4 regions of the Mesorhizobium sp. NPDC059054 genome follow, and region 2 is predicted to be linked to each of the others. Evidence: riboswitches for the same ligand, from Rfam matches in the RefSeq annotation. Region 2 holds a riboswitch; each other region holds the start of a gene.

Region 1 (7,232 bases), on a different contig from region 2:
CGGCAAATTCCGAGGCGCCGCGCGGCCCATGTCGCATCTGGCCCTCGATGAAACGGTGGTTGATGGCGCGGGCCCGTACCACCCGCGTGACCGCCTCCGATATCGAGCGTGGTTTGGGCCGCGTGGGATCGGTGGTGTCGAGGACTATGACGTCAGCGCTTTTGCCAAGCGCGGCAAGGGCCGCCGAGAAGCCGCCGATGAAAGCGACGTCGGCTGAGCCTTCGAGGATGTCGCGGCCCGGATCGTCGCCGGTGTGGACCAGCAGATCGGCCTCCGCGATGCGGCCGGCGAAAGCGCCGGGTGCGGCGGAGCCTTCGCCTTCGGCCCCGCCATAGGCATGCGAAGCGGCTTCGAGATAGGCACGGCCAAGCTCTTCGCGGCGGTCCCATTCGCCACTGGCAAGCATTGCCTCGAGGCCGGCGCCATAGGTTCCGGGTGAGGAGCCGAAGATGCGCGGCTCGACCCGGCCTGCCGCGCGCGTTGCCGCTGCAAGCGGATTTTCGCTGTCATCCTCATCGCGCTGGGCGACCGCCCGCGACGCCGCATCGATCAGGGCGATCTGGGTCGGGAACATGTCGCGAAACAGACCGGAAATCCGCCAGGTCACGTCGACACGCGGCCGCCCGAGCGTCGCTGGCGGCAGCACTTCGATGCCGGTGACGCGACCGGTGGCAGCGTCCCATTGCGGACGACAGCCCATAAGGGCCAGACCCTGCGCGATCTCCTCGCCGCCGGTGCGCAAGGACGCCGAACCCCAGAGATCGATGACCAGTGCCCGCGGCCAGTCGCCGTGGCTTTGCATGTAGCTGACCACGATTTCGTCGGCTGCTGCCTTGCCGAGGTCGAAGGCGGTCGGCGTCGGCATGGTACGTGGATCGGCAGTGAACAGGTTGCGGCCGGTTGGCAGGACGTCGGTGCGGCCGCGGGCGGGCGCACCTGCCGGGCCGGCACTGATATGGCGTCCGCCGAGGGCCGCGAGCAGCGACGCTTTCTCGTTGGCCGCGCTTTGCAGGCGCAGCGGGTCGACTTCGCCTTCCGGAGCGCGCCCATAGACGTGCAGGCCATCCTTGACCGCGAAATCCTTGAGATCGCACAGCCAGGCGTCGATGCGGCGTAGTGTCTCGTCGGGCGCATCGGTCTTGGCCACGCCGGCTTCCGAGGCAAGTCCGGTTTTCGCGGCCGTTTCGACAATCAGTTTCGCCAGTCGGTCGCGCCGGCGGCGGTCGAGCCCGTCGGCCTGGGCATATTCATCAACCAGCCGCTCAAGCTCCTGCTGGTTTTCGTCCAACCCGGCGCCGGTCAATGGCGGCGGCAGATGACCGAGCGTGACCGCTGCAATGCGGCGTTTGGCTTGTGCCGCTTCGCCGGGATTGGAGACGATGAAAGGATAAATCACGGGCAGCGCACCGGTGACGATTTCGGGGAAACAGTTCTGGCCAAGTGCCACTGTCTTGCCAGGAAGCCATTCCAGCGTGCCATGCGCGCCGACATGGACGATCGCATGCACGCCGAGTGATTTCTGCAACCACAGGCCGAAGGCGACCAGTTCGTGGCGCGGCGGCAATGTCGGATCATGATAGTCGGCGCGGCGGTCGGCAGAGCGGCCGCGGTCCGGCGCCAGAGCTACCGTAATATTGCCGAAGGTGGCGGCGCGGAAAGGAAAATGGGGTACGTCAGCTCCGCCCCAGGCTTCGAGCACCGTCTGGCGCGCATCTGCTGGCAGGTGACCGAAGAGCTCAGCATACTCGTTGGTGGCAAGATGTTCGTCACTCCGTTCCAAAAGGTCGAGCAATTCCCGCGGAGATTCAGGAATCTTCTCAACCGCGTAACCGTCTTCCTTAAGGTCGTGCAGCATGGCGAGCACGGAAGAGGGCACGTCGAGACCGACCGCGTAGCCGGTGCGGCCCGGTGCGCTTGGATAGTCGGGGATGAGGATGACAAGGCGCCGCTCGGCAGGTGCTGCCCGCTGGAGCCGGATATGCGCTGCGATACGGTCGGCTACACGCTCGACACGATCGGGCTCCGGCCTGTTGGCGAAAGCGCGGAAGGCCAGCGCGGTATCCGTTTCCTGTTCGGCCTTGAAGGAAACGGCGCCTGCGAGAATGCGGCCATCCAGTTCCGGCAGCACGACATGCATGGCAAGATCCGCAGGAGCCAGGCCGCGCTGGTTGGTTTCCCAGGCGTCGCGGCGCGTGGTGGCCACGATGACCTGGAACACCGGCACGCCGGCACGGTCGAACAAGGTTTCGGCTCCCGGTTCCGCGCCGGAGGCGAATGCGGTGGCGGTGACGATAGCGGCCGGCTTGAGCGTTGCGAATGCGGTTTCGACGAAATCGAGAGCGGTCTTGTCCTTCAAGCTGGGAACAAAGATCGGCACTGCCGTGACGTTGCGGGTCTCCAGTGCTTCGACCAGGGCATCGATAGGGGCCGCGTCGGCTGCCAGAAGCATGGACCGATAGAAGAGGATGGGGACGGCCGGTTTGCCAGCGAAGGTCAGGGGAGGCTCGTCCACGACACCCACATCCGGCCGATAAAACCCTGCCTTGGGCAGTTCGACCGGTTGGGCAACAGTTCGGTCGTGGCCGCAAAGTGCGGCCAACCGGTTGACCAGCGCCGTCATATTGGCGGGCCCACCCTGGCGGAAATAGGCGAGCAAAGCCCTGAGATCGTCCGCAGACAGAGTGGACGCTTCGATGAGACGTGGATCTTCGTCATGGGATTCGCCGGGCAGCAGCGCCAGCTTGATACCCTTGGCTCGGGCTACCGCCGCAAGCTGGTCGCAGCCGTAGCGCCACCAGTCGTAGCCGCCCAGGATGCGCACCAGGATCACCTTGGCGTGCTGCGCAACGCTGTCGATCCAAAGGTCGACGGACATGGGATGGCGAAGGTCACGTAACGCCGCCAGCCGCATCGACGGCAAGGCGCCGGCGTCCGCCTGCCAGGCGGATGCCAGCCCGGCCAGATCGCTGTCCGTGAAAGACAGCGCCACCATCTCCGCCGGCTGCTGGCGCAGGTCGACCGGCTCGGCGATATCGTCGAGCGAGGCGGAGGTGGTGGTCAGGATGTGCAAGTTATCCTACCAGGATCTTCTCGATGGCCGGGCGGTCAAGGCCCTTCAGCCCGATCACCACCAGCCGCGAGCGACGTTCGTCTTCCGCTGTCCAGGCGCGATCATAATAGTGGTTCACGCGCGGTCCAACCGCCTGCAGCAGAAGCCGCATCGGCTTGGCGTCGACTTCGACGAAACCTTTCACGCGCAGCACATTCTCCTTGTCCGCGGCTTCCGCGACACGGCGGGCGAGATCTTCCGGATTGGCAACAGAAGGAATCTCGATCACGAACGTATCGAAATCATCGTGTTCATGGTCGCCCATGCCGTCATGATGGCTCTTGCGGTTCTCGATGTCGTCCTCGACGGCGAGGCCGAGCCCAAGCAATACGGATGGATCGACCTTGCCTTGTGCGGTCGGCACCACCTTGACGGCGCGCGCGACATGTTCGCTGAGCACGGCGTTGGCGCGCGCCGCGCCGGCCTCGTCCAGCAGGTCGTTCTTGGAGAGGATGATGAGGTCGGCGCAGGCGACCTGATCTTCGAACACTTCCTCGACCGGGTCGTCATGGTCGAGCGTACCATCGGCCGCGCGCTGAGCGGCAAGCGCATCCATGTCCGAGGCAACGCGACCTTCGGCGAGAGCCGGGCCATCAACCACGGCGACGACGCCGTCCACGGTGACGCGGTTCTTCACCGTCGGCCACTGGAAGGCCTGCACCAGTGGCTTTGGCAATGCGAGACCGGAGGTTTCGATCAGGATGTGGTCGACCTTCGGCGTGCGTGCCAGGATCTGGTCGAGCGCCGGCACGAAGTCGTCGGCGACCGTACAGCAGATGCAGCCATTGGCGAGTTCGACGATGTTTTCCTCAGGACAAGAGTCGACGCCGCAGCCTTTGAGGATCTCGCCATCGACGCCGACATCGCCGAATTCGTTGACGATGAGGGCCAGCCGCTTGCCTTTCGCGTTCTCGAGGATGTTGCGGATCAGCGTCGTCTTGCCGGCGCCGAGGAAGCCGGTGACGACGGTGCAGGGCACACGGGAAACGGAAGCGGTCATGTCTATTCCTTCAGCATGGCAAGGGGAGGAATGCGCGCGACGAGGCCGCGCTTGAGAGAATCGGGGCGACCACGCCATGGGATGAGGCCGTCCTGCGATGTGGCGAAGAGTTCTGCACCGGTGACGAGGTCTGAGCCTGATTCGGCGGTCAGGTCACCAAAGACATAGCTCCAGCAACCGTCGCGCAGCAGCGCAGCCGAAAGGCGGCGCTTGCAATTGCCCAGGCACTCGACGGTGCGGACTTCGATGGTCCCGCTGTCTCGGGCTGCGGCGCGGGTGGCGTCGGCCAACAGCGCGCCGGCGCGAGGATGAGCGTCGGAGCCGTTTTCGTCACGACAGGACGAGCACACGACAATGGTGACCGGCGCGGTCGCCACGTCCGCTGCCACACTCTCCGTCTCAGCCAAAAAACTGCCGTTGCAATCCAAATCAGGCTCCTTGCCCGGGACACCCGCCAGGCGTTGGGATTCTGGTCAGACGGCAGGTCTCCTGGCTCGCGGGTCGGTGCCTTGGTGCCGCCTTCCCGGGAAATCCCAGTGGCTATCGGCCTTGGCTCGCCGCTCACAGTTGCGGGGACAGCCGCGGAATTGAGGCTGCCGCCTCGCACCGCATTCCCTCTTCGCTCCTCCCGGTGAAGGGAAGAGACCGTCTTTGTCGGATTTAGGCTTGGCCGGGCCACGCTGTCAACGCGCGCTTACGGCGGATAACGTCGCATGCGTGTTGGTACGTGAATCCTGTCCGCCCTTTGATTGAGCGAGAAACAGCCTGACGCTGCGTGCCATTCTCGAAGCAAGTCCCTTATTATTCTCCAACCTGGCCCTGCCGAACTTGCCTCTTGCCTGGGTTTGCTTGTCGCCGTCTGATGCTATCACAGATGGAAGCATGGCAGGGCCTCTCGGCCCGGCCGCATCGGACAGGAGATGGTTATGACGGTTCAAAAGGTGGCAGTGGTGACCGCAGGTGGCAGCGGCATGGGTGCTGCCGCGGCGCGCAAGCTGGCGGCGGACGGGTACAAGGTCGCGATTCTGTCATCGTCCGGCAAGGGCGAGGCGCTGGCTAAGGAACTCGGCGGCGTCGGTGTCACCGGCTCGAACCAGTCCAACGAGGATTTACGCCGGCTGGTCGATCTTGCTGTTTCGACGTGGGGACGCATCGATGTGCTGGTCAACAGCGCCGGCCACGGCCCCCGCGCGCAGATCCTAGAGATCAGCGACGAGGACTGGCACAAGGGCCTCGACACCTATCTGATGAATGTCATCCGTCCGACGCGGCTGGTGACGCCGGTGATGCAGCAGCAGAAGGCCGGCGCCATCATCAACATCTCGACCGCCTGGACCTTCGAGCCGAGCCCGATGTTTCCGACGTCTGCGGTGTTCCGCGCAGGTCTTGCTTCCTTCACCAAGATTTTCGTCGATGCCTATTCCGGCGACAACATCCGCATGAACAATGTGCTGCCGGGCTGGATCGACAGCTTGCCGGCCACCGAGGAGCGACGCGACAGCGTACCCTTGAAGCGCTACGGAACCAGCGAGGAGATCGCCGCCACGATCGCCTTCCTCGCTTCCGACGCCGCCGGCTATATCACGGGCCAGAACATCCGCGTCGATGGTGGTGTGACCCGCTCCGTGTAGAGGGCTTGTGCGGGGCGGCTAAGCCAATCGCAGGATCCGGTCGACCGTTGCTTCGACCGGATCGCTCGAATCGATCTCATAGTCAGCGGACTCCCGAAGCAGCGGCTCGATCGTCTCGGTCAGTTCGACAATCTTGCGTCGCTCTTCCTCGACATGGCCATAGCCGCCTGATGTGCGTGCGGACACGCGCTGCATGATCGTATCGATCGGCAGTGAGAGCAGGATCACAGTGTCGATCAGCGAGAAAAGCTCGTGCATGTTCTCGGCACAGCCGCTGATGAAGAGCAGGGCTTCGCGTTGTTGGGAAAGCAGCATCCGCACTTTGTCCACTTGCCACACCCAGTCCTTGCCATCCTCGGGTGTCAGCGCGTCGCCGGCAGCGGCGTCGATCCAGTGAGACCATTCCGGCGTATCGAGATCGTAAGCCGCATAACCACGCGCTGCCAGTTCCCTGACCGTGGCCGACTTGCCGGTTCCGGACATCCCGGTGATCAAGACGCGTTTCATGTGGGGGCTCGGGTAGGCGGATCGGCTCAGAGGTCCAGCGCCAGATGTTTGCGCATATAGACTGTGGTGCCTCCCATATACGGTTCCCGTTCGGTGATGACGTAACCCAGCCGTTGGTAGAGCGCGATATTGGCCTCGAATGCGGCATTGGTCAGCAGGCGGGTTTCGTTGTGGCCGGCCTGTCGGGCCGCCTGTTCGGCATGATGGAGCAGTACCTTGCCGAGCCCCTTTCCCTGTTGAGCCGGCAATACACAGACATTCTCGATCCAGAGATGATCGTTTTCCAGGATTGTCTCGATCAGGCCAGCGATCTCGGTATCGAGATAAAGCAGCGTAAACTGGTGCTTCTGCAGCGCCTCATCGTAGTCGGCTTTCATCGGGCTCGGTTCGCGTCCGATCACCGGAATCCATTTCGAATAGGCCGCGTGGACGATGTCGCGAACCAGAGCCACGTCGGCGATTGTTGCGGCTCGGAATCGGGCATTGGACTCATGCGGCATGCGACGGTCTTTCGGGTTGGCGGTCTGTTTGCGAGATGGGCCGAAGGTCTAAGAGGCGGCAAACATGCCATCGGCTCGTGGCTGGTCGCCAGCTGCCAGAAGAAAATTTTGCCTGACCATGTCGGAATGTGAAACGCAGCTTCGTCTTATCGTCAGCGTTACCGAAAACGCATGAGACAACCAACGGAGAACCTCATGTTTCGCGCATTGTTAGTTGCCGCCGCCTCTATTCTCGCCAGCCCAGCGTTTGCCGGTTCCGAAGCTGTCGGCGATCGTGTCGAGGTCAACGGCATGAAAATGTATTATGAAGTGTCTGGCGAGGGTGAGCCGCTGGTCGTCCTGCATGGCGCCTACATGAACATTCCTTCCATGGGCGAGATCATCCCGACGCTGGCCAAGACCCATAAGGTCTATGCGCTGGAGTTCCAGGGACATGGCCGCACCACCGATATCGATCGGCCGATCACCTATCCCAATCTGGCAGA
Region 2 (7,232 bases):
CGTTTGCCTCCGGTGACCTGCTGGCCGATCTGGTGGCATGGCGTTTGCCGCGCGTTGTCGTTGCCGCGGCCTGTGGCGGCATGCTTGCGGCTGCCGGCGTGGTCATCCAGCGCGTGACGTCCAATCCCTTGGCGAGCCCGGAAGTGCTGGGCATCGGCGCCGGTGCCGGCGCTGGTCTGGCGGCCGTTCTGCTTTTGGCGGGAACTGCCGGGCTGGGCTGGCAATTGACCGGCTCGAGCCTCGGGGCCCTGCTTGCGCTCATCGTGATCCTGGCGATCGGCGCACGCGGCAATCTCGGTCCCGAACGTCTTCTGTTCGCCGGCATTGCCATGAACGCGCTGTGCAGCGCGATCCTTGCCGCGGTCATCTCCCTGGGAAATGCGCAATCCTACAGGCTGCTGGGCTGGCTCACCGGCTCCACGATCCAGGCGACCGGCCTGGAGGCGTCGATCGCCGTGATCGGCCTTGTCGTGATCACCGTGCCGCTGCTGCTCGCCGCCCGCTGGCTGGAGATCCTGTCCTTTGGTCCGAGCACGGCGCTTGCCCTGGGGCTTCCTGTCCGCCCGGTGCGCAACACGCTGATCCTTGTCGCTGCGTTCGCCAGCGCTCTCGCTTCGCAGTTCGTCGGCCCGCTCAGCTTTGTCGGCCTCATCGCACCGCATCTCGCCCGCATGATCGGGCTCGATCGTGCCCGGGCGCAACTGACCGGCGCCATCATCCTCGGCACACTTTTGATGGTGATCTCCGACTGGCTGTCACGGATGATCGTCTTTCCCTATCAGCTTCCCGTCGGATTGTTCGCCTCGCTGCTGGGTGGGGTCTATCTGACCTTCCTGCTTGGCAGGGGCGTTCACCGTCATGGCTGAGGGTGTCCACACTAGTCTCATGCCTCGATCTCCAGGGCCGTGAGCGGCTTCGAACAGCAGGCGAGGATGTATCCCTCGCCGATCTCCTCATCGAGGATGCCGCCATTGTGGTTCATCTCGACCTCGCCGGAGACCTTCCTGACGCGACAGGTGCCGCAGAGGCCGAACTCGCAGGCCGCCGGGATGCGAACGCCGCTGGCGCGTGCCGCCTGCAGCACCGTCTGGCCGGCGACACAGTGGCTGTCGATATCGGAACTGGCGAAGCGCAGCGGCAATGTCGCTTCGGCAGGCTGCGCGGCTCCGGCCTCGGCTTTTGCCGGAGGCGGCGTCTCCACCGGCGGAGCACCGAAACTCTCCTGGTGGTAGTGCGCCATGTCGAAGCCGGTCGCTTCCAGCATGTTGTGCACGGCGCGCATGAACGGATCAGGCCCGCAGCAGAACACTTCGCGTTCGTGAAAGTCGGGCGACAGAAGCGGTAGCCGAACGGCATCGAGACGGCCCATATGGCCGAACCAGCTTTCACGCGACGAGCGTTCCTCGATCAGGAAGCCGAGCGAGAGGCCGGGCATATGGCTGCCAAGCAGCTCGAGCTCCTTGCGGAAGATGATCTCCTCCGGCCGTCTGGCGCAGTTGACGAAGGCCACATCCGTCCATGGCGCGCAGTCGTTCAGCCAGCGCAGCATCGACATCATCGGCGTGATGCCGGAGCCGGCCGAGACGAAGAGATATCTGGCTGCTGGATGGTTGTGGTGCGTGAAGTCGCCGGAAGGGCCGAAGGCGCGGATGCGCGTTCCCACCGCAAGGTTGTCGAACATCCAGTGGGTGCCGACGCTGCCGGGCTGCGCCTTCACCGTCACCGCGACGGAGAACGGGCGCGACGGTGAGGACGACAAGGTGTAGGTCCGCATCAGTGGTTCGTCGCCGACGGGCAGTTCCAGCGTGATGAACTGCCCGGGCTTGTAGCGGAACCAGGTCTGCGCGTCCGAGCGGAAGGTGAAAGTCTTCACCTGGGGCGCCTCGTCGCTAACCCCGATGACCTCCAGCACCTGCAGGCGGTCGTTCCACGGCGCCATTTCGTCGAGATGGCGGTAGAGGGAAAATTCCGGCATCGCGTTCACCGGCGCCTCCCGTCAGGCGACGCTGCGAAGGGCGTGCGGCTCGCCCTCGGCAAGGCGTGGCTCGATGAAGTTCGTGTACCACTCGACGAACTGCGTGACCCCACCCTCATGCTCTTCCGAGTAAGGCCCGGGTTCATAGGCCGGCGATTTGATGCCGAAGGCATTCTCCTCGACGATGCGGCGGTCCTGGTCGTTGGTCTCCGTCCAGACATGGGTGAGTTCGGCGAGATCGTAGTCGACGCCTTCGACGGCATCCTTGTGGACGAGCCACTTGGTGGTCACGGCTGTCTCGTCCGCGCTGATCGGCAACACGCGGAAGGTGATCGCGTGGTCGCCCAGGACATGGTTCCAGGTGGTCGGGTAGTGATAGAGCAGCAGGGAACCGATGCGGTCTGCGTTGACGCTGTCCGACAGTTTGCGGGCGACGGCGGGCTTGCCGCTCATGGTGTAGCTGACGCTGTCGCGCAGCAAGGGCGCGCGTGTGGCGCGGTATTGCCCGGCCGTGTCGATGGCGAAACGCGAGGGCAGGCCGGCCGCCTCGCATCTGGCCCAATGGGCGAGCATTTCCGGATCGCTCTCGGCCCCGTTCACGCCGGTGGCGATCGGGGCTTCCGGGAAGGTCTTGCACAGTTCCGGGTGATTGCCGGCGCAATGGTAGCATTCGCGGTTGTTTTCCCAGACCAGCTTCCAGTTGCCCTTTTCGACGATGGTGCTTTCAAAGGCGACCTTCGCCTCGGTCAGGCGGTGCGGCAGGAAATAGGGCTCCATCATCCGGCGGAAGGGCGCGAAGTCGGCCGGCTGGTCGGCCAGGCACACGAAGATGTAGCCCCCGGCGCTTTCGCAGGCGACCGGCTTCAGCCCATAGTCGTTGCGGTCGAAACCTTCGGCCATCTGCCGGGCAAACAAAAGCTTGCCGTCGAGATCGTAAGTCCATTGGTGGTAGGGGCAGACCAAGCGGGCCGAGACGCCCTTGTCGACGGTGCAGACGCGGCTGCCGCGATGGCGGCAGGAATTGTGGAAGGCGCGGATCCTGCCTTCGCGGTCGCGCACCAGGACGATCGGATAGGAGCCGATCTGGACGGTGAAGAAACTGCCCGGCTTCACGATTTCGCAGTCGTGTCCGACGAAGAGCCAGTCGCGGTACCAGATCAGCTCCATGTCGAGCTTGAAGAAATCCGGATCGGTGTAGAAGGGCTGTTCCAGCGAGAAGCCATCGCGCCTCGCACGGATGAGCCTCAGCATTTCATTGCGCGTATCCATGTCCTGTCCTCGTAGCAAGGACTGAACTGGTGGTGATGGAGGGTAGATGGCCGTGTTGGACGGTCTTCGACCGGCGCACGGCTTTCTGCCTCTTGACCGCCCACCGCGATCAGTCGAGTTCCAAAAAGTCCAGGGCTGGTTTCCGGGCTTCGAAGCTGTCCTTGCGGACCGTCCCGACACCTTCCCAGGCTTCGCCCAGTGGTCTGTCGTCGGAACAGAACTTCGCTACCGTTGCGGGGGCAGCGCCGGCATCAAACCGGCTTCCCAATTATCCGCTGCGACCTTCGCCGCAGCGGCACCTTGAACATCACAATCTGATCATGAGCGCTGCGCCGTTGCGATGACGAAAGCGACATCGGCGCTGTGCAAAGGCGACAGGCCGAAATTACTCGGCAGCCTCGGCGAGCGGAGTGGGAACATAGTTGAGGATCGGTCCGAGCCAGCGTTCGACATCCCGCACGGCCATGCCCTTGCGTGTTGCGTAGTCCCCGACCTGATCGCGCTCGACCTTTGCGACGCCGAAATAATAGCTTTCGGGCTGCGCGAGGTAGAGCCCGGAAACCGACGAGCCGGGCCACATCGCCATGCTCTCGGTCAGGCGCACGCCAATCCGCTCCTCCGCCTCCAGAAGGTTGAACAAGGTCACCTTCTCGGTGTGATCGGGCTGGGCCGGATAGCCGGGGGCAGGGCGGATGCCGCGATAGGGCTCGCCGATCAGATCGTCGGGCGCGAGGTTCTCATCGGCAGCATAGCCCCAATACTCCTTGCGTACCTTTTCGTGCATGCGCTCGGCGAAGGCTTCCGCGAAACGATCCGACAAGGCTTTCACAAGGATTGAATTGTAGTCGTCATTGGCGCGTTCGAAGCGCTCGGCGATGGCGATTTCCTCGATGCCGGCCGTCACGACGAAACCGCCGATGTAGTCAGGCTTGCCGCTGTCCTGGGGCGCGACGAAATCGGAAAGCGCGACATTCGGCTTGCCGTCGCGCTTTGTCAGCTGCTGGCGCAACGTGAAGAAGGTGGCCAGCTCCTTGTTCCTGGCCTCGTCCGCAAACAGCCGGATGTCGTCGCCTATCGTGTTGGCGGGCCAGAAGCCGATAACGGCTTTCGGCGCGAACCACTTTTCGTCGATGATCTTCTTCAGCATTGCCTGCGCGTCGTCGAACAGCTGCCGCGCCGCGGCGCCCTGCTTTTCGTCTTCGAGGATCTTGGGATAGCGCCCCTTCAGCTCCCAGGTCTGGAAAAAGGGCGTCCAGTCGATATAGCGGGCGAGTTCGGCCAGGTCCCAGCTTTCGAATACCCTGGTTCCCAGGAACGACGGCTTGGGTGGCTGGTAGTTGGCCCAGTCGATCCGGTGCGCATTGGCGCGCGCCTTCGCCAGCGGCAGCCGCTGCTTTTCGCGCTCCGAGCGCTCATGCGCTTCGGTCACCTTGCGGTATTCGGCCTGGATCGTGTCGACATAACCCGCCTTCATATCAGGCGACAGCAGGCTGGAGACGACACCGACCGCGCGGCTGGCATCGGTCACGTAGACAGCCTGCCCCTGATGGTAACGCGGATGGACCTTGACCGCGGTATGGACACGGCTGGTCGTGGCTCCGCCGATCAGCAGGGGGATGTCGAAACCCTCGCGCTCCATCTCCGAGGCCACATGCACCATCTCGTCGAGCGAAGGGGTGATGAGACCGGAAAGTCCGATCACATCGACCTTTTCACTGCGCGCCGTTTCCAGGATCTTGGTCGCCGGCACCATCACGCCGAGATCGATGATCTCGTAATTGTTGCAGGCGAGCACGACGCCGACGATGTTCTTGCCGATGTCGTGGACGTCGCCCTTGACGGTGGCCATCAGGATCTTGCCGGCGCTCCGGCGTTCGCCGCCGCCATTGGCCGCCTTTTCCGCCTCCATGTAGGGCAGCAGCACAGCCACTGCCTGCTTCATCACCCGCGCCGACTTCACCACCTGCGGCAGGAACATCTTGCCGGCGCCGAACAGGTCGCCGACGACATTCATGCCGGCCATCAGCGGCCCCTCGATCACATGCAGAGGGCGCTCCGCCGCCTGGCGGGCGGTTTCGGTGTCCTCGACGATGAATTCGGTGATGCCGTTGACGAGCGCATGCTCCAGCCGTTTTTCGACAGGCCATTCGCGCCAGGCGAGATCCTTCTCCCTGGCTTCCATGCCGCCGTGGCCTTTGAAGCGTTCGGCGATCTCGAGCATGCGTTCGGTCGCGGTGCCGCCTGTCTTGGGCTGGCGGTTGAGCACAACGTCCTCGCAGGCCTCGCGCAGTTCCAGATCGATCGATTCATAGACTGCCAATTGCCCGGCATTGACGATGCCCATGTCCATGCCGCGCTGGATGGCGTGGTAGAGGAACACGGCATGCATGGCTTCCCGCACCGGCTCGTTGCCGCGGAACGAGAAGGAAAGGTTCGACACGCCGCCGGAGATGTGGACATGCGGCAGCGTCTTGACGATCTCTCCCGTCGCCTCGATGAAGTCGACGCCGTAATTGTCATGCTCCTCGATGCCGGTGGCGATCGCAAAGACGTTCGGATCGAAGATGATGTCTTCCGGCGCGAAGCCGGCCTGCTCGGTGAGCAGCTTGTAGGCTCTCGAGCAGATCTCGACCTTGCGGGTTTTGGTGTCCGCCTGGCCGATTTCGTCGAAGGCCATCACCACCACGGCTGCGCCATACATGCGGCATAGCCTTGCGTGATGCAGGAAGGCCGCTTCGCCTTCCTTCATCGAGATCGAATTGACGATCGGTTTGCCCTGTACGCATTTCAGGCCGGCTTCGATGACGTCCCATTTCGAGGAATCGATCATCACCGGCACGCGCGCGATATCGGGTTCCGCGGCGATCAGGTTGAGGTACTCGACCATCGCCTTTTGCGAATCGATCAGGCCTTCGTCCATGTTGATGTCGATGATCTGCGCGCCGTTGGCGACCTGATCGCGGGCGACGTCGAGCGCCGCCGCGTAGTCGCCAGCGGTGATCAGCTTCCTGAACTTGGCCGAGCCGGTGACATTGGTGCGTTCGCCGACATTGACGAAAGGAATATCCTTGGTGAGCGTGAACGGCTCCAGACCGGACAGGCGCATCAGGGGCGAACGCTTCGGCAGGCTCCGCGGCTCGTGCCTGGCAACCGCCTCGGCAATGGCCGCGATATGCTCCGGCGTCGAGCCGCAGCAGCCGCCGACCACATTGACCAGCCCTTCGCGCGCGAATTCCTCGACCTGGGCCGCCATGAAGTCCGGGCTTTCGTCATACTGGCCAAAGGCGTTCGGCAGGCCGGCATTCGGGTAGGCGCAGGTGAAGGTGTCGGCGGCCGACGACAGTTCGGCCAGATGCGGGCGCATCGCGGCCGCACCCAGCGCGCAGTTCAGGCCGATGGTGAAGGGCTGGGCATGCCGGATGGAATGCCAGAAAGCAGTCGGCGTCTGGCCTGAAAGCGTGCGTCCGGAAAGGTCCGTGATCGTGCCGGAAATCATGATCGGCAGCCGGACGCCTTTCTCCGCGTAGATCTCCTCGCAGGCGAAGATCGCCGCCTTGGCGTTGAGGGTGTCGAAGATGGTCTCGATCAGGATGATGTCGGCGCCGCCGTCGATCAGGCCGCGCAATTGCTCGCCATAGGCAAGGCGCAGATCGTCGAAGCTGACAGCGCGATAGCCAGGGTTGTTGACGTCCGGCGAAATCGATGCGGTGCGGTTGGTCGGCCCGAGCGCACCGGCGACGAAACGGCGCCTGCCGTCTTCCTGTTCCGCCCTGCGGATCGCGCGCCGCACCAGCCGTGCACCGTCGCGGTTGAGGTCATAGACCATGTCCTCCATACCATAGTCGGCCTGCGCGATCGAGGTGGAGGAGAAGGTGTTGGTCTCGATGATGTCGGCGCCGGCCTTGGCATAGGCGTAGTGGATATCTTCGATCGCTTTCGGCTGGGACAGGATCAAAAGGTCGTTGTTGCCCTGCTGATGGCAGGCGCA
Region 3 (7,232 bases), on a different contig from region 2:
ACGGGTGGTGGCCCAGCGCGCGCCAGCCGGGAAGCCCGTCCAGCCAGCGATATAAATCAGCGGCGACGACCTCAGCCTCGGCGGGGTTCCTGAGCAACCCGCCCTTGCCGATCGCTTCACGGCCGGCCTCGAATTGCGGTTTGACCAGCAACAGCGCATATGCGCCGGCTTTTGCCAGGCTGAGCGCAGGTGGCAGCGCCAGCTTCAGTGAGATGAAGGAAACATCGGAGACGATGAAATCCGGCGCTCGGCCATCGAGACTCGCCATCGAAAGTTCGCGTGCGTTGAGACCCTCGACCGAGGTCACGCGCGGGTCGCTTTCGATCGAAGCGTGCATCTGGCCATGGCCGACATCGATGGCGGTGACGTGGGTGGCACCCCGTTCAAGCAGCACCTGCGTGAAGCCACCTGTCGAAGCGCCAATGTCGAGCGCTTCCAAACCGGACGGATCAAGCCCGAAATGATCGAGCCCGGCGATCAGCTTCAGCGCTGCGCGCGAGACATAGCCGCGTGCAGGATCGTCCACCACCAGCTCGACACCAGAGGATACGTTCTGGCCGGGTTTCGTCACCACCGTTCCATCAACCGAGACAGTGCCGCGCTCAACCGCGTCGCGGGCGCGCGAGCGGCTGGCGAACAGGCCACGCACGACGAGCAGATCGTCGAGCCGCTGGCGCTGATTGGCTGGCTGGTGGGAACGCATCTGCCTTCATTGGCGAAAGCCGCGCCCGAAGGCAAGTCGGGACTGATAGAGGCCTTGCCCTAGAAAAGCTGGCTGGCCGGCGGGCGTTCGACAGCAGGCACCAGCCCATCGGCAGGTGCCCGGCGCGGCCGCGGCCCTTCCTGCGCGACAATCATCTGCGGTACCTGATTGTATGCGAAGCCACCGCGCAATGTCCCGATGTTGGCCGCCACGATGTCGATCGCTGCCTGTTCGAGAACGCGGTCATATTGCGGTTCGGCCGTTACCCGGCCAGCCAGCAAAAGCATGCTGGTTGCGCTGAACAGAAGCGCTCTCATTGTTGTTCTCCCTGCCTGGGATTTTCCTAGCAGTGCGCCGTTGAGAAAGGGGCAAGAGAGAAGGTAAGCGAAGCGCCAAAAAGCAATCTGAACAATAGGTTAACAGGGCTTCTCGACAAAGAGATTCCGCATGTTGAGACGGCGATTCAAGCCGCTCACAGGCTGATTCAAGTTGTTGATGTTTTGACTCAGGCGCGCTGCGCGCTGGCCACATGGCCTAGTGCTGCAAACACCGTACGCACGATGCCGTTCGCATCGAGTCCGGCATCGGCATACATCTTCTCCGGCTTGGCGTGGTCGGTGAAAGCATCCGGCAGGACCAGCGGGCGCACCTTGAGCCCGCTCTCCAGCAGGCCCTCATGGGCGAGGAAATGCAGCACCTGCGTGGCAAAACCGCCGATGGCGCCCTCCTCCACGGTCACCAGGATCTCGTGCGAACGGGCCAGACGGCGGATGAGGTCATGGTCGAGCGGCTTGGCGAAACGCGCATCGGCCACGGTCGTCGAGAGACCGGCCGCGCTCAGTTCATCGGCTGCCGCGAGGCAGTCCTGCAGGCGCGTACCGAAGGACAGCAGCGCCACCTTGGTGCCTTCGCGCACGATGCGGCCCTTGCCGATCTCCAGCGGCGAACCGCGCTCGGGCATATCGATACCGACACCGTTGCCGCGCGGATAACGGAAGGAGATCGGCCCCTCGTCGTACTCGGCGGCGGTGCGCACCATATGGCGCAGTTCGACCTCGTCGCTTGCCGCCATGACGACGAAGTCTGGCAGCGAGGCAAGGAAGGTGGTGTCGAACGCGCCGCAATGGGTTGCACCGTCGGCACCGACGTAGCCGGCGCGGTCGATCGGAAAACGCACCGGCAGCTTCTGGATGGCGACGTCGTGCACGACCTGATCGTAGGCGCGCTGCAAGAAGGTCGAGTAGATCGCCGCGAACGGCTTATAGCCTTCTGTCGCGAGGCCCGCCGCAAAGGTCACCGCATGCTGTTCGGCGATACCGACATCAAAAGTGCGGTTCGGGAACACTTCGCCGAACAGATCGAGCCCGGTGCCGGTCGGCATGGCGGCGGTGACGGCGACGATACGGTCATCCTCGCAGGCTTCGCGGATCAGGCTTTCGGCAAAGACATTGGTGTAGGTCGGAGCATTGGCTGGGGCTTTCGCCTGCGCGCCGGTGATGACGTCGAACCGGTTGACGCCATGATATTTGTCGGCGGCCGCCTCGGCAGGCGCGTAGCCCTTGCCCTTTTGCGTCACGACATGGATCAGGACCGGGCCCTTGCCGTTGTCGCGCACATTCTTCAGCACCGGGATGAGATGCTCGAGATTGTGGCCATCGATCGGGCCGATATGGAAGAAACCGAGCTCCTCGAACAGCGTGCCGCCGGTGACATAGCCCCTTGCATGCTCGACGGCGCGGGTGATGGCGCGGTCGGCGCGCTTGCCGAGGTAGGACGTCAGTTTCTTGCCGAAATCGCGCAGGCCAAGATAGGCCTTGCCCGAGCCGAGTCGAGCCAGATAGGCGCTCATGGCGCCGGTCGGCGGAGCGATCGACATATCGTTGTCGTTGAGGATGACGATGAGGCGCGCATCAAGTGCCCCAGCGTTGTTCAATGCCTCGAAGGCCATGCCAGCCGACATCGCGCCATCGCCGATCACGGCGATGACATTGTTCTTGCCGCCGGAAAGATCGCGCGCCACGGCCATGCCGAGACCGGCCGAGATGGAGGTGGAGGAATGAGCGGCGCCGAACGGATCGTATTCGCTCTCGGTCCGCCTGGTGAAACCGGAAAGCCCGTTCTCCTGGCGCAGTGTGCGGATGCGGTCGCGCCTGCCTGTCAGGATCTTATGCGGATAGGCCTGGTGGCCGACATCCCAAATGATCCTGTCGTCCGGCGTGTCGAAAACATAGTGCAGCGCCACCGTCAGCTCGACCACGCCGAGACCTGCGCCGAGATGCCCGCCCGTCTGCGAGACGGCGTCGACCAGTTCGGTGCGCAACTCTTCCGCGAGCTGCGGCAAGTCGCTTTCGGAAAGCTTCTTCAAATCCGCGGGAATACGGACCTTGTCGAGAAGCGGCGTCTGGGGTCTGGCGATCAATGGCTGGCCCGTTCAAGCTCGCGTTCAAGAATATTCAAAAAATCGAATAGGCCTCCGACCACGGAAAGTAAATGTGCCGCAATGACACGTTCATTTGTCGGGCAGTGGAATGAATTCCTTTTCATCGCCCGGAACGATGTCGAAGCGACCGGTCCTCCATTCCTGCTTGGCCTGTTCAATGCGTTCTTTCGACGAAGAAACGAAATTCCACCAGATGTAACGTGGAGACCCCAGCGAAGCGCCGCCAAACAGCATGAAATGCGCACCCGATTCCGATGAAACGACTATTTCGTCGCCGGGACGAAACACCAGAAGGCGATTCTCGGGAAAACTGTCGCCGGAAATGGTGACAAGCCCGTCGAGCACATAGATGGCGCGCTCTTCGGCTTCGGCTGCAATGCGGTACTTCGCGCCGGGCTCCAGCCGGATGTCGGCATAAAGCGTATCGTGATAGGTGGTCACCGGCGCGCGGCGGCCTTCCAACTCACCGATGATGAGACGGCCCGAAACGCCATCGGCGCTGAACTCCGGCAGTTCGGCGCTCGCGGTATTTTCGAAGACCGGCGTCATTTCTTCCTGCCTGTCTGGCAGCGCGATCCACGTCTGCAGCCCGGACATCGACATCGGTGCGCCGCGCAATTCTTCCGGCGTGCGCTCGGAATGAACAATGCCACGACCGGCTGTCATCAAATTCACGTCGCCCGGTGAAATCACCATCTCGGTGCCGAGCGAATCGCGGTGCCTGATCCTGCCGTCGAACAGGTAGGTGACAGTGGACAAACCGATATGCGGGTGCGGGCGTACGTCCAGCGCCTTGCCGGCACGCAGGATGGCCGGTCCCATGCGATCGAAGAAGATGAAGGGACCAACCAGCCGGCGCCTGGCGGTTGGCAACGCGCGACGCACCTCGAACCCGCCGATGTCCTTGGCGTTGGCGACCACCATCAACTCGATGGCGTCGCAGGAAAAGGCGTCACCGGGTTCGGGATCGTTTCCGGGAAAGAAGCTCATCGGACTGCTCCATCTGCTGATGATTTGCAGATCGGAAGTTATACCTCCGTTCCCCTCCGGCAAACCGGCGATGCGGCGACGATCCGTTCACCGATCACCTCAATTCACGAAGCAATGGTTCAATGCCGCGGCCTGCGGATTTCGGCACGCCTGGCCGATCAGCTCTCACAAGACTATTGGGTAGCTACCGGCTTGGGTCCAAACCGCAGGGCCGATTTGGCGCGAGCTTTTGCCGCCACCTCCTCGCGGTTGCGTGGCGGCTGAGTGGTTTCGAGCGCGACAAGCAGGTCATGCGCGGCATGGGCGATGGTGCGCACCGCGTGGTCGAAAACGTCCTTGTTACGCATGGAGGGCTTGTTGGAGCCACTGATCTTGCGCACGAACTGCAGCGCCGCCTCATGAATTTCGGCATCCGTCGCCGACGGTTCGAAGTTGAAGAGCGGCTTGATGTTGCGACACATGGATATTTCTCCCGTTTGGTATGTCCGGCTTTGTCCCTCGTTCCGGTTGGAGCAATTCCAGGAAAGGTGCGTAGCAGTTTACCGTCCTGAATTGCGCGAAAACAAAAGTTAGAGCGTTTCCGCGTTTCGGAAAACCGGAAACGCTCCAGGGGCCTCGCGGCCCTTATTCCCCATCCAGTGGTTCGGTGGCGACCGGCTTGCCGTCGCGGGCGAGCCTGATCTTTTCCACCTTGTCCTCGGCCGCCTTGAGCAGGCGGTCGCAATGCGCTTTCAGCGCCTCGCCGCGCTCGTAAATACGGATCGACTGGTCGAGCGGCACGTCGCCGCGCTCCAGGTCATCGACGATCTTCTCCAGCGCGTCCAACGCTTGTTCGAAGCTCATCGCCTTGACGTCTTCGTTCGCTTCCTCAGCCATGGCTCATCCTTTCATCAGGCGGCCGACATGCGCTGCGACCGAAAATGCCAATCCGTGCAGGTCGTAACCGCCTTCCAGCAGGCTGACCAGCCTGTTTGAACTATGGCGGCGGGCGCGATCCATCAACTGCCCGGTCGCCCAGTCGAAATCGTCCTCGACAAGATTGATCTCGGCCAGCGGATCGCGGTGGTGCGCATCAAAGCCGGCCGAGATGATGATCAGGTCTGGCGCGAAAGAATCAATCGCCGGCAGCACACGTGTGTTGAACGCCTCGCGAAAGATGTCGCTGCCTGTCGCCGGGGCCAGCGGCGCGTTGACGATGTTGCCGGCACCGGTCTCGCTTTTGGCGCCCGTGCCCGGATAAAGCGGCATCTGGTGCGTGGAACAATAGAGCACCGATGGATCGTCCCAGAAGATGTCCTGCGTACCGTTGCCGTGATGCACATCCCAGTCGACGATGGCGACACGCTCGGCGCCGTGCCTCTCCTGCGCGTAGCGTGCGGCTATGGCCGCCGTGTTGAACAGGCAAAACCCCATGGCCGTGGTTTTCTCGGCGTGATGCCCCGGCGGGCGTGCCGCCACGAAGACGTTGTCGGCCTGGCCGGCAAAGACATCGTCGACAGCCACATTGGCCGCGCCGATGGCGGTCAGCGCCGCTTGCCAGCTTTTTGGGCTCGCTACCGTGTCGGAATCGATGACGGCAATGCCGTCTTTCGGGATTGCCTTGCGCACGCGCTCGACGAAATCCTTCGGGTGACAATAGAGAATGGTCGCTTCGTCGCCCATCGGCGCCTCGCGCCGATCGAGAGCGACGAAGGCCTCGTCATCCAGAACCCGCTCGATGGCACGCAGCCTGTCCGGCCGCTCCGGATGGCCGGCGGGCGTGATGTGTTCCAGGAAAATCGGATGCGTGTAAAGGCGGGTCGTCATGGAGCCACCTTATCAGCAATGGCGATGATGGCCACGCGACAAGCATTGGAGCATTTCCGTTTTTCACGGAAATACGGAAACGCTCCAATTTTTTGTTTTAACGCAATTCCGGACGCAAAACCGCTGCGCACTTTTGCTGGAATTGCGCCAGCCTGTTGGGGAAAAGACGGCATCCGACGTCGGGATCAGGGCTGCCTTTGCTCTCGAACCGGGCTATGTTCGCCGCACTGTCAGGTGCCTGCCACGAGGCGGGAGAATCGGGAACACGGTGAAAATCCGTGGCGTGCCCAACGCTGTAAGGGGGACCGCTCGGCAAGAGCCACTGTCCGCAAGTAGGACGGGAAGGCGCCGGCAAGCGGGATGAGCCCAAGCCAGAAGACCGGCCAGGCAGGAATGGTCATCCGCATGGACGGGCGGAGATGCTGTTTCGATCGCAAGGGGAACGCGATGGACGCCGTCCGCAACCATACCTGCCATGCCTTCGGCGACTTTGAACGCGAAGCCATTTACCGCGCCATCTTCACGCGCCGCGACGTACGCAGCCATTTCCAGCCAGATCCGATAGACGACGCGGTGCTTGCCCGCCTGCTTACTGCTGCGCACCACGCCCCATCGGTCGGTTTCATGCAGCCCTGGAACTTCATCGTCATTCGGGATCAGGCACGACGCGAAGCCGTGCGTGACCTTTTCCTGACTGCCCGATCCCAGGAACTGCCTCATATCGCAGAGGAACGGCAGGCTCTCTACCGTAAGCTCAGGCTGGAGGGCATCTGCGAAAGCGCGCTCAACCTATGCATCACCTGCGATCGGCGGCGCAGCGAAGGCTCGCCGCTCGGCCGGTGGCACAACCCACAGATGGATCTCTTCAGCACGGTCTGCGCCGTACAGAATTTCTGGCTCGCCGCGCGGGCCGAAGGGATCGGAGTTGGCTGGGTGAGCATCCTCGACGCCGACGCGCTCAAACAGTTGCTCGGCATTCCCGATCATGTCGTGCCCGTCGCCTATCTTTGCGTCGGCCATGTCTCGGAATTCGCAGCAGGGCCAGATCTCGAACGCAAAGGCTGGGCATCACGCCTGCCGCTCTCAGACCTCATCATGAGCGAGACCTATTCTGGCGTCGGCGAAGATGCCCTCAAAGCTGCGGCCAGTGCCAGCCAAGGGTAAAAGAGTTCAGGCGGAAACCTTGTCGTCCGCCAGCAAGCCTTCCATGAGCGCGCGGAAGGCCTTGATCGCCTTGATAGAGGTCGCGCCAGGATCGTCGGAATTGGCAACCCACTGCGCGGCATAGAGCGA
Region 4 (7,232 bases), on a different contig from region 2:
GTGGCTCCAGCGGTGGCGCTTCGGGCTCAGCGTTTCATATGCGACAGCTGTCGCCCCGGCGAGGCGGCGGCGCTCCAGCCGGATAGCGCCACGACGGGTTGCGCGGGTCAGGTCGAGCGGCTCGTCGATCACCGGCTGCTCGGCTGCGTCCTGGTGGAATTCAGCGATGGCGCCGAAGGAGCCCATGCTCCAGCCCGACCGCCAGTCACCAAGGTGTTTCTGCAGCAGCGGCTCAAGTTCGGTCATGGTTGTCTTCCGGTTTGTCTTGGGTAGGAGATGCGATCAGGTCCAGCGGCTGGATGACGGGACGCCCGGCCGCGGTGCCGAAATAGGCATCGACGCCGTAGACGCTGCCAAGACTTTCCACTGTCAGCACGGTGTCGGGTGGCCCGTCTGCGACAATCCGGCCCTGGTCGATCAGAATGAGCCTGCTGCACCAGCGTGCTGCCAGGCCAAGGTCGTGCAGCGAAGCGACGACGCTGCGGCCCTGTTTCGCCAGGCTGGCAAACAGGCGCATCAACGTGATCTGGTGCGACGGATCGAGGCCCGCCGTCGGCTCGTCGGCCAGGAGCAAGGGTGTTTCCTGAGCAAGCGCGCGCGCAATCAGCACGCGCGCCTTCTCACCGCCCGAAAGGTCGGTGGCGGCACGGTCGCGGAAAGCGTCGACCTCCATGCGTCGCATCGCCTGTTCGACTGCGGTGTGATCGGCCGACGACGCCGCGGCGAAACCCGGCCGATGCGGCGTGCGTCCAAGCGCGACGACGGCTTCGACCGGGATCGCCCAGGCGATTTCGTGCTCCTGCGCGACGTAGGCGATGTTGCTCGCCCGCTCACGCGCACTGATCATGGCTGCATCGCGTCCGGCGATCGAAATTCCGCCTTGTGATGCCACGAGGCCGAGGGCCGCCTTCAGCAAGGTCGACTTTCCGGCACCGTTCGGTCCGATCAACCCGACGAACTCGCTAGGACCGATGGTGAAGGACACATCGCTCAGCACGCGCCGCCGGCCGAGCGAGGCCGAAAGGTTGGAAACGGCAAGCAGGCTCATGCCAGCCTCCGCCGTTCGCGATAGACGAGCCACAGGAAGAACGGTGCGCCGACGATCGCCGTCAGCACGCCGAGCTTCAGATCCCGGCCGGGTGCGATGAGGCGCACCAGTATGTCGGCGGCCAGCACCACCGCGGCACCACCGAGCGCCGAGGCCGGCAACAGCCGCGATGGTCTCGCGCCGACCAATGGCCTGAGCAGATGCGGCACCACGAGCCCGACGAAGCCGATGGCGCCGGCGACGGCGGTTGCGGCACCCACCGAGGCAGCGGTGCCGAGCACGGCCAGTTGTTGCACGCGGCGCATATCGATGCCCATCGAGGCGGCGGTGTCGGCCCCCAGCGTCAGCGCATCGAGCGCGCGGCCGAGCATCAGCAGAAGCACCCAGCCGACAAGCATGAAGGGGGCGGCCAGCCATACATGCGTCATCGAACGGTCGGTCAACGAGCCGAGCATCCAGAACATGATCTCGAGCGCGGCAAAGGGATTGGGCGACAGGTTGAGCGCCAGCGAGGTCATGGCTCCGGCAAGGCTGGAGACGGCGACACCGGCAAGGATGATGGTGAGTGTGTTGCCGCGCCGCCCGGCAAGCGCCTGCACGACGAGCACGGCAATCATCGCTGCCAGCAGAGCCGACAACGGCAGCGCCAATGGGAAGGCGATCGTCAGGCCGCTGTAGATGGCAAGCACGGCGCCAAGCGACGCCGAGGCGCTGACGCCGATCAGGCCGGGCTCAGCCAGCGGATTGCGCAGATAGCCTTGCAGCGCGGCACCCGACAGGCCGAGTGTCGCGCCGATCATCAGCCCGAGCAACGCGCGTGGCAGGCGAATCTCACGCATGATCAGCGCGATGGCGTCCGCCTTGCCGGAGAACAGCGCCTTGATACTGTCGCCGAAAGCGATCGCCGCTGGGCCAATGGTCAGCGACAGCACGAAGAGCACGGCAACCAATAGGCTGAGCACGGCGAGCAGGGCGCGATAGCGGGCTGTGTCGGTCACGGTTGCGTGCCTCCTGTCTGGCCGCTTACTGAGTGATTGGTGGCCGCGTCGGTCAGCATCTCCACCGCTGTGGCCGTAAAGGGTGCGCCGCAGATGGTATATTTAGCGGGCACGGAAACGCGCCCGGTTTCTTGGGCGAGTGTCCTGTAGGCAGGATGGACGAAGGTCTGCTGCGCCAGGGCCGGCGTCGCGTAGCGCGCCTCGCTGTCGACCAGCATGTCCGGCTTGGCCATCACAAGCAGCTCGAGCGGCAATTGCTGGGTGCCGGACAGGCCGAGTTTCGTGGCCAGATTGGTCAGCCCGGATGCAGCCACCACGGCATCGACCAGCGTGCCGGCACCTGATGTATAGGAATTGGCGTAGTAGGTCGCGATGGTGATGTTGTGATGGGGCTTTGCCTTCGCCTCGGCAAGCTTGCGGTCGAGCTCGGCCACCAGAGTGTCTGCGCGCTCCCGCCGATCGAGGATATCGCCCATGCGTCTCAGGCTTGCTCGCACGTCGTCAAATGAGTTTTCAGGCTGGAATTCTTCGACGCGAATGCCGAGTTGCCTGAGCAGGCCGACGGTCGCACGTGTCGTATAGCTGCCGGCAAGGACGAGGTCCGGCTGCATCAGGAAGATCTCTTCTGCCTGGCCATGATTGACCGCGAAGCGCCGAGCCTCCTCGGCCAGCACCGATGTTGACGGATCGGTAGCGAGATAGGAGACGGAATGGAGCTGGTCGTCCCCGGCAATCAGCATCGCCATCTGGTCGGTGCAGACATTCATGGAGACCACGCGCTTCGGCGTTTCTGCCGCCGTTGCGCTGCCGGGCGCCAGACACACGGCCGCCAGGGTGATGAACAGCCAGGAGCAACCGGGCTTCTTGAAAGCCCCGTCGCTCGATCTTGCTGCCCTGGTTTCCTGCATTGCCATCTCCCGGTCCTCAGAATGTCCGGGTGAAGCTCAGATTGAAAGTGCGGCCGGGCGCGCGATAGTCGGCGACCGTCGAATAGTCCGCGTCGAACAGGTTCTCGACGGCGAACTTCACCTGCGATGCGGCGTCCAGCGCATAAAGTGCAGTGAAATCCACCGTGACATAGTCGGGCAGCTTTACCGTGTTGGCGGCATTGGCATAACGTGCCGCGCCGTAAAGCACGCGTGTCGTCAGGTCCAATTGCTCGGTCGGACTATAGGTCACTTCCGCCGCAGCCTTGAGGCGATCGCGATAGGGGATGTATTTGCCGGTGTCCTGGTTGAGCGGTTCGCGGATATCGACGCTCACCTTGCCGCTCCATTCTGTGCTGAAGCGATGCGCAAGGACTGCCTCGAAACCGGTGATGCGCGCCTTGGCCACGTTGAAGGGCAGGTAGGTCGGCGGATTGGAGGCGATCGCGTCGGTCAGCCAGGTTTGATAGAAGGCGACATCGAGATTGGTGTCGGCGCCCGCCTGCCAGCTCAGCCCGACCTCATAGGACTTGGACTTCTCCGGCTTGAGATTTGGATTGGAGTAGTTCGGATAATAAAGTTCGTTGAAACTCGGCGCCCGGAAGCCGGTGGTATAGGATGAGCGCAGTGTGAGGTCAGGCAGGATCTCGTAGCTTGCGCCGACATTGTAGGTGGTGGCGCCGCCGAACTGTCCATTGTGGTCGTAGCGAATGCCGCTGTCGACGGTGAGTGCCTCGTAGGAAAGCGAATACTGGCTGAACACCGCCGTCAGCGTGCGCGCCGTCACGTCGAAATCGACGGTCGAATCGACCTGCTCGCGATAGATTTCAGCGCCGCCGGTCAGCACATGTGAAACGGCGCCGGTGTCGAAGTTCTTTTGTGTCGAAGCAAAGAGACCGTAGCGGCTGGAATTGAAGCGGTCGTCGCCGACGATGCCATCGCGGAAATTGCGTGAGCGATCGACCGAACTCGACAGTTCGACAGTCGAGGACCAGTCCGCGGAGTGTTTGATCTCGGTGCCGAGTTTGCCGGCAAAGCTTGTCGTGTCGACCTCGTCGGCGAGCGGAAAGGAGGCGTCATACTGGCCGCGGCTGCGGGCGATCAAGGCATCGCCATAGATCCGGCCCCAGTCGAACTGCCTGGACAGCGAGGCATTGATCGAGCCGAGCAGGAAACCGTCATCGTCCGGCTCGTGACCGAAAGCGGTTGGCAGCGTGAAGTCGTAGCCGCGCGTGCCGATCAGGCTGCCGCCGAGCGAATAGTCGACGCCGCTTGCGCTCTGGCCCCGCACATTGCCGGACAAGGTGCCGCCCCACGGATGGCTGACGCCGGCCGTGACCGAGCCGCAGCTGTTGCGGCCGTCGGCGCAGGGGCCGCCCTGTTTGGTGATGATGTTGACGCCGCCGCCCATGGCGTCGGAGCCGTATTGCGCGGAATGCGCACCCTTGGCGATCTCGATGCGCTCGATCGAATCGAGCGGGATGTTGCCGAGCGAGGCTGTACCGGTGGTGACGGAGCTTGCCCTCACGCCGTTGACCAGCACCAGCGTCTGGCTGGCCGACATGCCGCGCAGGTAGAGATTGGTCGAAGCGCCCTGGCCGCCATAGGAAACGATCGAAACGCCGGTATAGGATTTGAGCAGAGACGGCAGGTCTGGCGCGGCCGAATGTTCGATGCTCTGGCGATCGATCACCGTCACCGATGAGGTCGAGCGCGCCAGAGTGGTCGCGCGCCTGAGCGGTGTCGTGATCACGATGCGATCGAGCATCGTGGCGTTGCCGGGAATGCTGTCGTCTTGAGCGACAACATGGCTTATGAAAGCCAGCGTGACAGCGCCGGCAAGCAATGGAGTTTTCTTCACTTCCGTCCCCAAAAGGATCAACGGCGCAACAGCGCCGCGAGGTTCATTTCGAACCGCAGACGGACTTGGCTGGGGGCAGGTTGGCGGACAGTCGCATCTCACCCCTGGCCGTTCCGGCATGCGGCAACACTTCACGTGTCACCGCCACGGACGACCGCGCCTGACCACCCCTCGTGATCAAGCATGGGTGACTGGAACAGGCAGGTCTCCTGACTTCCGTGTCATCGCCCTTTTCCGCCTTCCCGGTCGCGCGAGGCGGCCAGTGGCATCGTGGAAGAAGGCTCAACGGTTACAGTTGCGGGGGCAGTCGCGGCTTTGACCGATTGCTCGGCCGCACCGTGTTCCCTTTTCATCCGCCTTCCGGCGGAACCAATTCCGAATCCGAAGCTAACCACAGCAGTGCGCAGCGTCAACCAAGGCCTCTTGAGATTCGCCCGATGTCCGCAAACGGCAACTTGCTCCCCGGAAGGGCTCTCAGCATGCCTTGGTCAGGACAAGCGAAAGCACGGCAAGAATGGAGCACCGTAACGAATGGTCAGGCTCAGCCGTAGTGGAAGCGGGGCTTCGGTCCCGTACCGGTGAACTGCACGCCGACACGGTCGTTGCGGCGCCAGCGCACCAGGGCCTCGTAGGCAACACCGTCGACAGGCACATAAAGGCTGAACCGTTCGGGAATGATGGCATCGGCGGCCACCTTGAGTTCGGCGCCGCCGGTATGCTGGTTGCGCACGACGCAGGCGATTTCCGAATTGTGGATGCTGGTGATGATCGTCGCCCCTTTGAGCACCCGTTGCCGGTGCTCGCGTTCGCGATGGTTCGCTTCCTGCTCGGACATGGCGATGGACTCACGCTGCAGTCCAAATAGTTTAGGGAGGGCGCAGGTAACCATCAATGCCGTCATGGACGGTGTAGGCGATTTGACGCGAGTGATGGCTAACCGTCCGTCAAGATCCACGCGATCCTGAGCCGTCTGCGAAAGCTGTTGAGCTTCGACAAGCTTGGTGCGATTGAAGGGCAGGTACTGGCGAGGGCCTGTCGTGAAACTCAGGGATGTGCTTGCCGCGCTTGGCTTTCGCAAAGGCCCGAAAACCTATGGTTACACCATAAAAGAGTTCGAACTGACGAACAGGGAGTTGGTGCGGTTTGCCGTTTGGCTGCATCCCAAATGCAGTGCGCCGGATATCGGTCAGGGCGCGATCGACGAATTGAGAAAATATCTTTCGCCGGGCGATGCCGTCATCGATATCGGCGCGCATGTCGGCGACACGAGCGTGCTTTATGCGCTGGCCGTCGGGTCGGGCGGCAAGGTCTTTGCCGTGGAGCCCAACCGATACCTCTGGCCGGTTCTGGAGGCCAATGCCTCGCTAAACCGGCAGGCGGCGCCGATCGAGATCATGCATTTTGCCGCGACCGGGCAGCCGACAAAGCTGGTCTTCAACTACAGTGATCCCGGTTACTGCAATGGCGGTGACCTCGATCGCTTCGGCCGGCTTGCCCATGGTCATATGTACCCGCTCGAAGTCGAGGGACGTAATGTACTTGCCGAACTGCGCGCCACCAGCCCCGATTGGCTGTCCCGAATCCGTCTGATCAAGACAGACGCCGAAGGCAACGACCATGCCGTGCTTGAAACGATGCGCGAATTGATCGTCTCGGTGAGGCCCTTCATCCTGTGCGAGGTCTACAAACGCACATCGATCGAACAGAGAACCGCATTTCTCGATTTCCTGAACGAGCTTGGCTACGACTGCCACCGTTCATGGCCATACGCCGAGTTGAAGGGGCAGTTGCTCAATGCCGCGGACATGGAGCGTTGGCCGCATTTCGACATGTTCTGTGTGCCGCGATAGCCCGCTGTTTCATGGCGATCAGCACGACCAGTTTCCGTAACATGGCTGCAATATTGCGATCTGAAAAATCCTAAGCGCTTGCAAGTCGGAGCACAAAATGCGGAGGTCATTTTGGCGGCAGCAGCGCCTGAACTCCATTCCACAACAGCCACAGCAGGCCTGAGACAATCGACAGGATCACCGCCGCGCCGACCTTGCTGGAAATGCCGGCAAGCGCTTGGCGGAGGTTGCGGAGAAACCGGAAATCCTCGCGCGCTTCGAACTGGTGTTCGGGCTCGTCGATGCGCAGGCCGGCGGCGGACAGTTCCTCGCGCACCGCTTCCTTGACGATGCGCTTCAATTCGTCGGGGTCGACGGAGATATGCCTTGTCATGGCTTCCATCCGCACCACGCAACGCCCTGGGCGTTGTGCCTGTTGATCTCGTCCAGATCGGTGCGTGGCGTGTCCGATCTGGCATCCCGGCGCGGAAAATTGTGCGTGCACCAGACGGAGCGAGGATTGGAAGGAAAGGAGCCATCCGGTCTCGAACTGCAGCCGGCGAGCGCCAG

What was found. Region 2 has a riboswitch for cobalamin ahead of ACFWXH_RS22430 (aromatic ring-hydroxylating dioxygenase subunit alpha). Riboswitches for the same ligand answer to the same signal wherever they lie in the genome.
Region 1: another riboswitch for cobalamin. It lies ahead of ACFWXH_RS10635 (DUF1636 family protein); the one in region 2 lies ahead of ACFWXH_RS22430 (aromatic ring-hydroxylating dioxygenase subunit alpha).
Region 3: another riboswitch for cobalamin. It lies ahead of bluB (5,6-dimethylbenzimidazole synthase); the one in region 2 lies ahead of ACFWXH_RS22430 (aromatic ring-hydroxylating dioxygenase subunit alpha).
Region 4: another riboswitch for cobalamin. It lies ahead of ACFWXH_RS14190 (TonB-dependent receptor domain-containing protein); the one in region 2 lies ahead of ACFWXH_RS22430 (aromatic ring-hydroxylating dioxygenase subunit alpha).

The regions. Positions count from the first base shown of each region.
Region 1 is NZ_JBHYHV010000002.1:597,465-604,696, forward strand. It holds gene cobN (cobaltochelatase subunit CobN) at 1-3,070, opposite strand, end outside; gene cobW (cobalamin biosynthesis protein CobW) at 3,072-4,109, opposite strand; gene ACFWXH_RS10635 (DUF1636 family protein) at 4,112-4,537, opposite strand; cobalamin riboswitch at 4,571-4,774, opposite strand; gene ACFWXH_RS10640 (SDR family oxidoreductase) at 5,036-5,740, shown strand; gene ACFWXH_RS10645 (AAA family ATPase) at 5,759-6,247, opposite strand; gene ACFWXH_RS10650 (GNAT family N-acetyltransferase) at 6,274-6,747, opposite strand; gene ACFWXH_RS10655 (alpha/beta fold hydrolase) at 6,943-7,232, shown strand, end outside.
Region 2 is NZ_JBHYHV010000005.1:298,139-305,370, reverse strand. It holds gene fhuB (Fe(3+)-hydroxamate ABC transporter permease FhuB) at 1-866, shown strand, start outside; gene ACFWXH_RS22435 (2Fe-2S iron-sulfur cluster-binding protein) at 884-1,975, opposite strand; gene ACFWXH_RS22430 (aromatic ring-hydroxylating dioxygenase subunit alpha) at 1,997-3,244, opposite strand; cobalamin riboswitch at 3,360-3,562, opposite strand; gene metH (methionine synthase) at 3,630-7,232, opposite strand, start outside.
Region 3 is NZ_JBHYHV010000001.1:453,728-460,959, reverse strand. It holds gene ACFWXH_RS02215 (TlyA family RNA methyltransferase) at 1-703, opposite strand, end outside; gene ACFWXH_RS02210 (hypothetical protein) at 763-1,020, opposite strand; gene dxs (1-deoxy-D-xylulose-5-phosphate synthase) at 1,209-3,122, opposite strand; gene ACFWXH_RS02200 (pirin family protein) at 3,213-4,133, opposite strand; gene ACFWXH_RS02195 (DUF2277 domain-containing protein) at 4,307-4,594, opposite strand; gene ACFWXH_RS02190 (exodeoxyribonuclease VII small subunit) at 4,758-5,009, opposite strand; gene ACFWXH_RS02185 (histone deacetylase family protein) at 5,013-5,939, opposite strand; cobalamin riboswitch at 6,155-6,342, shown strand; gene bluB (5,6-dimethylbenzimidazole synthase) at 6,387-7,103, shown strand; gene ACFWXH_RS02175 (TetR/AcrR family transcriptional regulator) at 7,110-7,232, opposite strand, start outside.
Region 4 is NZ_JBHYHV010000003.1:151,680-158,911, reverse strand. It holds partial or broken gene ACFWXH_RS14210 (DUF6925 family protein) at 1-186, opposite strand, end outside; gene ACFWXH_RS14205 (ABC transporter ATP-binding protein) at 233-1,048, opposite strand; gene ACFWXH_RS14200 (FecCD family ABC transporter permease) at 1,045-2,046, opposite strand; gene ACFWXH_RS14195 (ABC transporter substrate-binding protein) at 2,043-2,954, opposite strand; gene ACFWXH_RS14190 (TonB-dependent receptor domain-containing protein) at 2,971-4,740, opposite strand; cobalamin riboswitch at 5,015-5,222, opposite strand; gene ACFWXH_RS14185 (PilZ domain-containing protein) at 5,375-5,668, opposite strand; gene ACFWXH_RS14180 (FkbM family methyltransferase) at 5,871-6,683, shown strand; gene ACFWXH_RS14175 (hypothetical protein) at 6,790-7,056, opposite strand; gene ACFWXH_RS14170 (hypothetical protein) at 7,053-7,232, opposite strand, start outside.